2 regions of the Fundidesulfovibrio sp. YSD1 genome follow, and region 1 is predicted to be linked to the other one. Evidence: predicted binding sites of a transcription regulator. Region 1 holds the regulator's gene; the other holds the start of a gene.
The links. Region 1 encodes sigma-54, which starts transcription at its own class of promoters, with help from an activator protein. Its sites were predicted from a motif close to CTGGCACGGNNNNTGCTT; they were not measured.
Positions count from the first base shown of each region.

Region 2: a site for sigma-54 is predicted at 1,866-1,883, ahead of ACZ5V4_RS05315 (PEP-CTERM sorting domain-containing protein). Genes of this name have one in related genera too.

Region 1 is NZ_AP043666.1:149,365-155,170, forward strand. Features, by position in the region: gene ACZ5V4_RS00775 (CTP synthase) at 1-272, shown strand, start outside; gene ACZ5V4_RS00780 (KdsC family phosphatase) at 269-829, shown strand; gene rpoN (RNA polymerase factor sigma-54) at 1,023-2,462, shown strand; gene hpf (ribosome hibernation-promoting factor, HPF/YfiA family) at 2,504-3,040, shown strand; gene ACZ5V4_RS00795 (PTS sugar transporter subunit IIA) at 3,040-3,492, shown strand; gene rapZ (RNase adapter RapZ) at 3,607-4,494, shown strand; gene ACZ5V4_RS00805 (PTS sugar transporter subunit IIA) at 4,505-4,942, shown strand; gene ACZ5V4_RS00810 (PTS sugar transporter subunit IIB) at 4,947-5,402, shown strand; gene ACZ5V4_RS00815 (PTS sugar transporter subunit IIC) at 5,582-5,806, shown strand, end outside.
Region 2 is NZ_AP043666.1:1,126,690-1,132,495, reverse strand. Features, by position in the region: gene ACZ5V4_RS05330 (acyltransferase family protein) at 1-32, opposite strand, end outside; gene ACZ5V4_RS05325 (DUF1571 domain-containing protein) at 475-1,206, shown strand; gene ACZ5V4_RS05320 (sunset domain-containing protein) at 1,373-1,621, shown strand; gene ACZ5V4_RS05315 (PEP-CTERM sorting domain-containing protein) at 1,930-2,742, shown strand; gene ACZ5V4_RS05310 (substrate-binding periplasmic protein) at 2,955-3,701, shown strand; gene ACZ5V4_RS05305 (outer membrane homotrimeric porin) at 3,799-5,238, opposite strand; gene ACZ5V4_RS05300 (outer membrane homotrimeric porin) at 5,487-5,806, opposite strand, start outside.

The DNA of each region.
Region 1 (5,806 bases):
CCATGGAGGCCTACCAGGCCGCCAACATCGAGGAGCGCCACCGCCACCGCTACGAGTTCAACAAGGCCTACTTCGCGCGCATGGAGGAGAAGGGCATGGTCTTCTCCGGGCTCTCGCCGGACGAGTCCCTGGTGGAGGTTGTCGAGCTGCCCGGGCATCCGTGGTTTTTGGGCTGCCAGTTCCATCCGGAGTTCAAGTCCAACCCCATGAAGCCGCACCCGCTGTTCCGCGAGTTCATCAGGGCCTCCAAGGCCGCCCGCGAGGGCAAGTGAGGCGGCCCGTCAGGCCCGGCGTCAACCGCCGGGCCCTGGGCCTGGCCAGGTCCGTGAAGCTCCTCGTCCTGGACGTGGACGGGGTGCTCACGGACAACGGCGTCTGGCACGACGGGGCCTCGCAGCACGGCGTCGGCTTCAAGCGCTTCGGCGTCCAGGACGGCATGGGGCTCAAGCTCCTCATGCAGGCCGGGATCGAGGTGGCGGTCATCTCGGGGCTGGGCAACGTCCAGGCCGAGCACCGCATGCGCGAACTCGGCATCCGCGAGTTCCACGGCGGGCACCTGAAGAAGCTGCCCGTGTTCGAGGGCATTCTGGAATCGAAGGGATTGGAGGCCCAGCAGGCCGCCTACATGGGCGACGACTGGCTGGACGCGTCCGTGATGGCCCGCGCGGGCCTGCCCATGGCCCCCTCCGACGCCCAGCCCGAGGTGCTGCGCCTGGCCCAGTGGGTGTCGCGCAGGCCCGGGGGGCACGGGGCGGTGCGGGAGGCCGCGAGGTTCCTGCTCCTGGCCCAGGGCCTGCTTTCGGGCATCTGGGACCGCTGGTCGTGCTGAAACGGCCCCGAAAACGCCGCCTTGCTCCCCTTGCGACCTGCAAAACCGCCCGGCGCACCCTTGGGCCTTGCGGAGAAACCGCGTCAAGTCTTGCCACGTTCCCTCTTTTAGTGCATAACCGCCGTTGCCGATTAGGTGTTTCCGGCATTTTTCTTGCTAGCCCCTGAACCCGACCGAGAGGTACCGAGCGCGCATGGCTCTTGAGCTCAGACAGCAACTCAAGCTTTCGCAGCAACTGGTGATGACTCCGCAGTTGCAGCAGGCCATCAAGCTGTTGCAGCTCTCAAGGCTGGAGCTGGTGGAGACCGTCCAGAAGGAGATGCTCGAGAATCCCCTTCTGGAGGAGACCTACCAGGACGACGACCGGCCCGAGCCCACCATCGCGGAAGACTCCCACGCGCCGGACGCCACCCAGGAAGAGGGGGCCATGCAGCGCGAGCTGCTCAAGACCGCCGAGTGGGACGACTACATCGGCGACTTCGCCTCCACCTCCCGCCAGGCCACCGTGCGCGAGTACGAGGCCCCGGAGGAGGGCATGTCCTTCGAGGCCAGGCTTTCCTCCAAGCCCTCCCTGGAGGGCCACCTCGCCTGGCAGATCAATCTTTCGCCCTTCACGCCCGAAGAGCGCCGCGTGGCCGAGGGCATCGTGGGCAACCTGAACGCCCAGGGCTACCTGGGCGAGTCCGTGGAGGACATCGCGGCCGACTGCGCCGTGGAGCCCGCCATGGTGGAGAAGGTTCTCTACACGCTCCAGCGCTTCGACCCCGTGGGCGTGGCCGCCCGCACCCCGCAGGAGTGCCTGCTGGTGCAGCTGGAGGTCTACCGCTACAAGGACCCGGTGCTCCTGGAGATCGTCCGCGACCACCTGGAGGACCTGGAGAAGAAGCGCTACAAGCAGCTGGCCAAGAAGTTCAGGATCACGCTGGAGGACATCAAGGAATACCTTGAGATCATCCAGTCCCTCGACCCCATGCCCGGCTCGCACTTCAGCGGATCCGATCCCGTCTACGTGAGCCCGGACGCCTACGTGTACAAGTACGGCGAGGATTTCGTCATCGTGCTCAACGAGGACGGCCTGCCCAAGCTCCAGCTCTCCCCGTACTACATGGAGGACATGTCCCGCATCGGCACGGGCAAGGACAAGGACTACCTCCAGGACAAGATGCGCTCGGCCCAGTGGCTGATGAAGAGCCTCTACCAGCGCCAGCGCACGCTGTTCAAGGTGCTGGAATCGATAGTCAAGTTTCAGCGCGATTTCTTCGAGGAAGGCGTGACCAAGTTGAAGCCGCTGATCCTCAAGGACGTGGCCGACGACATCGGCATGCACGAATCCACCGTCAGCCGCATCACCACCAGCAAGTACGTGGCCACCCCCCATGGCATCTTCGAGCTGAAGTTCTTCTTCAACTCGGCCCTGGAGCTCGACGACGGGTCGAGCGTGGGCTCCGAGTCGGTGAAGGCGCTCATCAAGCAGCTCATCGCCGCGGAGGACCCGAAAAAGCCCGTCAGCGACGAGCAGATCGCGGACATCCTCAAGCAGAAGCTTCAGGTGAACATAGCCCGGCGCACCGTGGCCAAGTACCGCATGGCCATGGGCATCGAGTCCTCGTCCAAGCGCAAGGAAGTCCTGTAAAAACGCCGCATCGTCCAAAGCGGCCATTTCCGGAGGATATCATGAACATCGCTTTCCATTTCAAGAATTTCGAGCCGTCTCCCGGTCTGCGCGAATACGCTGGCAAGCGTTTCGACAAGCTCAACAAATATATGCCCAACGCCGAGAACGCCGAGGTCGTGGTCACCCTCTCCGTGGAGAAGACCCGCCAGATCGCGGACGTGGTCATCGACGCCGACGCCATGCACATCTCCGCCCATGAGCGCTCCGACGACATGTACTCCACCATCGACATGATCACGGACAAGCTCGAAGCCCAGATGCGCAAGATGCGCGAGAAGATGAAGGACCGCCGCAAGGCCGCCTCCGCCTCCGTGACCATGGGCGTGGTCAGCATGGCCGAGGGCAAGGTCAGCTCCATCGAGGAGTCCGACAAGTACAACCCGAAGCCCATGAGCGTGGAAGAGGCCGCCCTGCAGCTCGACGCCATGAAGTTCGAGTTCCTGGTGTTCTTCAACTCCGAGAGCGAGCGCATCAACGTGATCTACAAGCGCAAGAACGCCGACTACGGCCTGATCGACCCTGGAGTATCCCTCTGATGCGGCTGGGAGAGTTCCTGCGCAGGGATTTCGTGCTGGACGACCTCAAGGCCTCGGACAAGCCCGAGGTCCTGGCCGAACTGGTGGCGCCCGTGGCGAAAGCCTTCGCGGACGTGGACCCGAAAAAAGCCTTGAGGGTCCTGCTCGACAGGGAGAACCTGGGCACCACGGGCATCGGCGACGGCGTGGCCATCCCGCACGGAAAGATGGACTCCCTGGGGGAGATCGTCATCGTGGTCGGCCGCAGCAAGTCCGGGGTGGATTTCGAGGCCCTGGACCACAAGCGGTGCAGGATATTCTTCCTGGTGCTCGCCCCGGAACACGTGGCGGGCATGCACCTGCGCATCCTCGCGCAGATATCGAGGCTGCTCTCGGACGAAGGCTTCAGGGAGTCCTTCCTCGAAGCCCAGGACCAGGACGGCCTCTGGCGGGTACTGGCCAGCCATTCCTGATGGCGTGAAGCCTCGGGAAGGCGCGGCCGCTTCCGTCATGCAACCGGACCGATGTCGTGCTAGGAAGTCCCCGCCCGCGAAAGCGTGCGGGGACTTTTCACAAGGAGCTGGGCTATGCCGGGTGCTGGTGCCGACCTGCCGGTCGTCGTGATTTCGGGCTTGTCCGGATCGGGCAAGTCCACGGCGCTCAACGTCTTCGAGGACCTGGGCTATTTCTGCGTGGACGGGCTGCCCGCCAGCCTGATGCCCAAGCTCGTGAGCCTCTTCAAGGGCCAGGGGGCCAACCGCTACCGGGGCCTGGCCCTGGGCATGGACCTGCGCGAGGCCGATTTCGTCACGGGCTGGGAGCCGGCCATCGCCGATCTCAGGGCCGCGGGCGACTCGCCGCAGATCGTGTTCGTGGAGGCGTCCACCCAGGAGATCATGCGCCGCTACGCCACCACGCGCAGGCCCCACCCCTTCGAGTCCGAGGGCTACGGCCTGGGCGAGGCCGTGGAGGAGGAGCGCAGGCGCATGGCCCCGCTGCGCGAGGCCGCCGACCTGGTCATGGACACCACGGGCTTCTCCATCCACGACCTGCGCCGCCAGCTCCAGGACAAGTGGAAGTTCCTGGAAGGCCAGGGCCCGGCCATGAAGATCCACATCATGAGCTTCGGGTTCAAGTACGGCATCCCCACGGAATCCGACCTGGTCATGGACCTGCGCTTTTTGCCCAACCCGTACTTCGACCCGGAGCTCAAGCCGCTCTCCGGGCAGGACCAGGCAGTGGTGGAGTACGTGCTGGGCTCGGAGGAGGGCAGGACCTTCCTGCCCAGGCTCAAGGAGTTCCTCCTGGACCTGGTGCCCCGCTACGCGCGCGAGGGCCGCTACCGCCTGACCGTGTCCCTGGGCTGCACGGGCGGGCGGCACCGCTCCGTGGCCACGGCCGAGGCGGTTTTTGACACCTTGCGCAAGGCGGGTTACACGGTGTCGCTGGAACACCGCCATATAGAAAAAGGCTGATATTTCAACGATGAGCAAGATTACTCCGACCGACGCCCCCGTGGGCGTGGTCATCGTGACCCACACCGACTACGCCGAGAAGCTCCTGAAGGCGGCCGAGATGATCATCGGCCCCCAGCTGAACGCCAGGACCGTGGCCGTGGACGTGGGCGTGGACACGGCGCAGACCGTCAAGGAGCTCGAGGCCGCCATCAAGGCCGTGGACCAGGGCGGCGGGGCCATGATCCTCACCGACATGTTCGGCGGGACCCCCACCAACCTGGCCCTGTCGCTTTTCGGCCAGCACCGCATCGAGGTGGTCACCGGCGTGAACCTGCCCATGCTCATCAAGATCCTCTCCACCAGGACCAAGCCCCTGGAGCAGCTGGCCGCCGACGCCAAGAGCGCGGGCGTGCAGGGCATCGTGGTGGCGGGAGAGATACTGCGAAAGAAAGTGTCCGGGGAGTAGGCCGGTGTTCTGGGTGCGCATCGACAACAGGCTGGTGCACGGACAGATCATCGAATCCTGGCTGCCCTTCACCGACGCGCGCAACATCGTGGTGGCCAACGACGAGCTGGCCGCGGACGAGCTGCGCCAGCAGATCATGTCCATCGCCATCCCCCTGGGCGTGGACATCTCCTTCGTGAAGGTGGACGCCATAGGCGCCTACCTCGTCGGGCGCAAGCTCACGGACAAGGACGTGCTCGTGCTCTTCTCCTCCTGCCTGGACGCGCGCCGGGCCTTCGACGCGGGCCTGGGCTTCGGCACGCTCAACCTGGGCAACCTGCACTACGGCCCGGGCAAGAAGCAGGTCTGCCAGCACGTCGCCCTGAGCAAGGAGGACGAGAGCTGCCTGTCGTTTTTGCAGGGCAAGGGAGTGCACCTGGACTACCGCTGCATCCCCAGCGACCCGGTGGAAATCTCCTGAGCGCCCGGAGAACGGGGAGGGCGGCATGAGAGAGGCAGCGGGCTTTTCAATTCACCCGTTTTGGTGCATCCTCGCCTAAACGCTTCCCGGGAACGATCCATGGAACTGCAAGCGAACGCCGTCCTCTTCATCCTCGCCAGCGCTTTTTTTTTGCCCTGTTTTCCTGCTTCCGCTTCATAATCAACCTTCCCCTGCTTGACCGCCCGCTGACCGTGGGCTTCTTCTGGGGGCTCTTCAGCGGCGACTGGGCCACGAGCCTGGGAGTCTGCCTCTTCTTCGAGCTCTACTGGCTGGACCTCTTCCCGGCCGGGACCATCATACCGCCCAACGCCATCGCCTCGGCCCTGGCCACGCTCACGGTGATGCACATGTACTCGCTGACCGGACCGGCCGAGGCGGCCGTG
Region 2 (5,806 bases), 980 kb from region 1:
ACGCCGCGGAGCAGGTCGATGAAGGCGAACATCCGTCCCTCCTGACCCGGCGCCTTGGCCCACGGGGCCTGCGCGGCTGCTTCAGGGAGGGCGGCGACGGCCCCTCGGGACGGACAACGGCGGCGCTTTCGGTTCAGCCGGGATGGTGTCGGAAGCTAACAGAACTGTCTGGCAAAGGCAAAGCAGTGCCGGAGGAGGATGCCCGCGCCTCGCGCCCGCGCACTGTCGCGAATGTGCTTCACGGGCGATCGCCGGGTAATTCAAGATGTTGTCCACGGCGTGACAAACAACTGCGTGGCCGTTGTAACAGAATGTGTTGACGCGGCATGCGAATTCGACGAAAATCCGTTGCCGTGCGGTGCGTGTGACGGGTACGTTTCGTGCAGCACGTCAGCCGCAACAGCCGGCGCCGGGGGCCGAAAGACAACCGGTCCACGCCAACGGCCCGAATTCACGAAGGACATTAGCCGAACAATGAAATTCAAATTGATGACGACCATGCTCGCGGCGCTTCTCGTTGCCTGCGTCGCGGGTCAGGCCCTCGCGGGCGCGGACAGCGGCAAGCTGCTCTCCCTGCTCGACCAGATGGAAGCGCGCTACGACCAGGTGCAGGACTACACCGCCACCTTCCAGAAGCAGGAGCGCGTGGGCAAGAAGCTCAACGACAGGGAGAGCATCCACGTCAAGTTCGCCAAGCCCTTCAAGGTCTACATGAAGTGGCTGAGCTCCTCGCCCAAGGAAGCCCTCTACGTGCACGGCGAGTACGGCGGCAAGGTCCTGGCGTACTGCCCGGGCCTCCTGGGCTTCTGGACCTGGACCTTCGTCCCCACCGACCCCCGCCTCATGGACGGCAACCGCCACCCCATCACGGAGATCGGTTTCGGCTTCATCATCCAGATGATGCGCCAGAACATCCCGGCCGCCATGCAGCGCGGCGAGTTCCAGCTCGTTGGCCTGAGCGAGGAGAGCTTCGAGGGCAGGCCCACCATCCGCATCGAGGCGCGCTTCAGCCCCTCGGGCGGCCGCAAGTACTACACCTCGCACATGATCCTGAACGTGGACAAGGAACACCTGCTCCCCGTGGGCGTGACCTGCTACGACGAGAGCGGCAACCTGGAGGAGCAGTACGGCTACAAGGACCTCAAGGTGAACGTGGGGCTCACGGCCATGGACTTCTCCAAGGCCAACAAGAACTACCGCTTCTAGGCGCGCCTTATCCGGCATCCGTTTCCGGCCGGCGGGCGCTTTGCGCTCGCCGGCCGTTTTGATTCCCGGGGACTGGCCCGTCGGGTGACGGGATGGCCCGGCAAGAATCCGGCGCCTGCCTCGCCCGGTCCGCGAGGCAGCCTGACGACACGCAACAGGAGGACCCATGCGACCCTCCCGCCCAGTCCTTATCGCGCTTCTGTCCTCCCTGGCGCTCGCCGCCAGCGTCCTTCTCCCTCTTTCGCCCACGGCGGCCCAGCAAGCTCAGCAAATCTATCACGGCAACGTGCGCTCGCACATCTATCACCGGCAGGGCTGCCGGTATTTCGATTGCGCCATGTGCACGGCGGTCTTCCAGACCAGGCAGGCCGCCGAGGCGGCCGGATACAGAGGGTGCAAGGTGTGCAGGCCCTGAGCGGGCCTGGGCTTCCTTACCCGCCGCGCTGTCCGGCAATTCCGGATCGGCAGGCTTTTCCCGGCCATAATCAGTTTCCCTCGGTGTTATGGTATTCAAAAAAGCCATTGCATTTTGAGGTTTTGACAGAGAAATCGGATGGCTTTCGCCCGGTCTATGTAAAGGAATCCGGCAAGCCAAGACCAATTGGAAACAATGCCGACATTGAAAGGCATTGAAGTCCTGCGATATTGATACGTTAACATTGGCATGGCGCTTGCTTTGGCAGGCTGATGCCGAATATCGCACGAACGATTCCGGAGGAACCAATGAAGCTCGTTGCATCGCTCATCATATCCGCAGTCTTCTTCGCCACCACCGCCAACGCAGGCCCTGTGGCGTTCGGCGACACCGCCAACATCTGGCCCGGCCTGGCCAAGGTGGCCGAGATGCCCACTAAGGACCAGAACGGCGTGCCCGACCTGACCGGCGGAGCTTTCCTCTACACCGGGCACACCCTCACGGGCATCGTGCTCGACTACTACAACACCCAGTGGAACAACAAAAACAACGACTCCATGTGGAACTCGCTCAAGCCCGGCGACTGGTTCTTCGACTTCGGCAACGACAACCACTGGGATTACATCATTCATTTCAACGGTTCGCAGTGGGGCCTCTATGAGGTCAACGACAAGACGAATTCGAAGTTCGTCTACGGCATCGAGGTGAACACCCTGAGCCAGCTCAAGAGCGTCTACGGCAACTACTTCATGGACGGCACCAGTTCCATGGGCAACAACACCTCGGACCGTGACAGGCATCCCCAGTACATCAAGACCATGAGCGGCCTGACCCTGGTCGACACCCTGGACTTCGACGGCTGGGACACCATCGACCGCAAGTACGCGAACAAGAACGAGATGACCGGTTACAAGTACGGCTCGTCCGAATGGAGCGGGTTCGCCATCGACCTTAGCGCCCTTTCCGGCGAGGCGTTCACTTACGCCTTCACCATGACCTGCGCCAACGACGTGCTCTTCGGTCAGTCCATGGTGCCCACGCCCGAGCCCGCGTCCATGCTGCTCATGGGAGTGGGAGCCCTGGGCGCGGCGGCGATGCGCCGCAGGATGAAGCGCTCCTGAGTGCGGGCGTGCCCGAAAAAGCGAAAAGGCCTCCTTCGGGAGGCCTTTTTTGCGTCCGGGCAGTAAACAAGACCTGAAAAGGCTGAAATGCCTGGCGCAAGCGTTGCTCCACAAGCCTGTGAATTCCTGCTACCGTTTTCCATCCTGCCGTCCGGAAGGGCCGAGGCCGGGCAGGGCTTGCCGATTCAATACCCGGCGCAGCGGAGCATCGCATGCACATCTTCCGACTTACGAGCCTTTGCATAATCCTGGCGCTCTTCATGCCGGGTTTGGGCCGCGCCCTGACCGTGGTCACCGAGCAGTCCCCGCCGGCGGTGCTGGTGGTGGACGGCAAACCCGCGGGGGTGGGGGTGGAGATCGTGCGTGAAATCCAGAGGCGCGCGGGCGACGGCTCCCCCATCGAGGTGCTGCCCTGGGCGCGCGCCTACGCCATGGCCCAAGAAATGCCCGACGTCGTCATCTTCTGCATCTCAAGGACAGAGGAACGCGAGGGCCTCTTCGAGTGGGTCGGGCCGATCTTTCGCATCCAGTGGCTGTTCGTGGGCATAGAGGGCAAGGCCCCACGCCTCGCCAGCCTGGAAGAGGCGAGGGGGGTGCGCGCGATCGGTACCTACAAGGACGACGCCCGCGAGGAGTACCTCCTCTCCAGGGGCTTCACCAACCTGGACAGCGCCCCCGACCCCTACACGAACATCAGGAAGCTCCTGTCCGGCCGGGTGGACCTGATCGTGACCACCAGCATGGGCTTCGAGGTCATGAAAGCCATGGACGACGCGCGCCAGGCCCCGCTCGGCAAGGTCTTCGCCTTCAACACCATGGACCTCTACGTAGCCTTCTCCAAGGGATCCGACCCGGTCACGGTGGACGCCTGGCGCAAGGCTTTCGCCGGGATGCGGGCCGACGGGACCACCAGGGCGATCTACGCCCGCTTCCTGCCCGGCGAATCGCCGCCCGAATAACGCCTCCTCCTTCTTTCCCGCATGGCCCGTGCCCCCGGCGCAAAAGAAAACGGCCGGGACTTTCGTCCCGGCCGCCTGGCGTAGTCCGGCAGGGCTACTAGAACTTGTACTGCAGGCCGAAGGCGACCTTGAAGGCGTCGCCGTTCTTGGCTTCGTTCACGAAGCGGCGGCCCCACACGGAGCGCTCGAACTCGCCGTGCGACCAGCCGGCTTCCACGATGGCAGCCAGGTTCTCGTAGATGTTGTACTGGTGATCGAAGTTGATGGCGATCACGTACTCGTTGGTGGTCAGGTCGCGACCCATCTGCACGTAGTTGCCCACGCCGACCAGGGCGTTGGCGTTGCGCAGGGCGCGGGGGGAGTTGGTGCCGCGAGCGTAGCTGAAGGTCAGGCGGTGGGTCAGGTCCTGAACGAAGGAGATCTTGTTCAGGGAGAACACGAAGCCCCAGGCGCCGATGGGGTTCACGCCCATGAAGCCGCGGGTGTAGGCCTGCGAACCGTCGAACAGGAAGGAGGTCGAGGGATCCCAGTAACCCATGACGGAGGGCAGACGCTCGGAACCGTTGCGGGTGGAGTCGTCTTCACCGGTGGAGTACCAGAAGGTCAGCTGGGGGGTCAGCATGTCGAAGCCGGTGTACTCGGCGGCGACGTCGAAGAAGAAGCCGGCGCGGCGGTTCTTGCCGCGGTCGGCGCCGTTGCCCTCGCCGTACACGACGTCGGCGTAGAACTTGAAGGGGTCAAGGGCGGTGACGGCGAAGGAGCTGCCGACCCACCAGTAAACGTTGTGGTGGTTCCGCCAGTTGGCCGGAGCCAGGAAGTTGCCGGCGGAGAGCAGGTTGGAGGCCAGGGTGGCGCCGGCGTTGCCAGCGGCGGTGTTGTAGTTGGCGAAGTCGCCGGCCACGGCGATCATGGCCCAGGGAGTGGCCTTGAAGCCGTCCAGGGTGATGGGCAGGGCCAGGACGTAAGCGTCGAACTCGTCAGCACGCTGGGTGGTGGTGGTGTCGAAGTCGCGGTTGGTGTCCAGCAGGCGGGTGAAGGCCGCGATGATCTTGAACTGATCCACCACGGGGATGGACACCACGGCGGCGGCGCTACGGGAGCCGCCGAACACCACGTTGGCGTTCATCATGGCGTCGGAGGACACGGGCAGACCCCAGTCCTGCATGCCGATGGTGAACTCCACGTCGGTGCCGGGCCACTTGAACTGCAGGTAGGCCTGGTAGACGTCGATGGCGACGGCCGGGTTGTCCACGGTGTAGGTGCCGTTACCCCAGGGGGTGTTGTTGGCGCGGATGCCGAAGCGGAACTTCAGGCCTTCGTTGGCGATGAAGTCGGTGCGGAGGCGGAAGCGCTCCCAGATGGTGAAGGTGTCGTTGGTGCGGGTGCCGGTGCCGTTCCAGCCGGTGTAGTTCTGCTTGTTGAAGAACGTGGCGTGGATACGGGCGTCGCCGGTCATCTTGACCTCGGTGGCGGCGGAGGCGATGGCCACACAGCCGAACACCATGGCGAGGGCGAGAGCCAGGGTGAAACGTTTCATTTCCTTACTCCTTTTGCTTTCCACATTGGTTTGCCGGACGAGCCATACCAGGGCGGAACGCGAACGTTCCGGTAAAGTTTTTTGTACTGTTTGCGGGGCGAAAGATATTAGAATCTTATAAGGCAAATCTAATTGATCGTGTTTTTTGGGCGATGCCGCGAGTTTCCCGAGAAGCCCGTGCCCCCGCGCGCAAAAGAAAACGGCCGGGACTTTCGTCCCGGCCGCCTGGCGTAGTCCGGCAAGTGCTACTAGAACTTGTACTGCAGGCCGAAGGCGACCTTGAAGGCGTCGCCGTTCTTGGCTTCGTTCACGAAGCGGCGGCCCCACACGGAGCTCTGGAACTCGCCGTGCGACCAACCGGCTTCCACGATGGCAGCCAGGTTCTCGTAGATGTTGTACTGGTGATCGAAGTTGATGGCGATCACGTACTCGTTGGTGGTCAGGTCGCGACCCATCTGCACGTAGTTGCCCACGCCGGCCAGGGCGTTGGCGTTGCGCAGGGCGCGGGGGGAGTTGGTGCCGCGAGCGTAGCTGAAGGTCAGGCGGTGGGTCAGGTCCTGAATGAAGG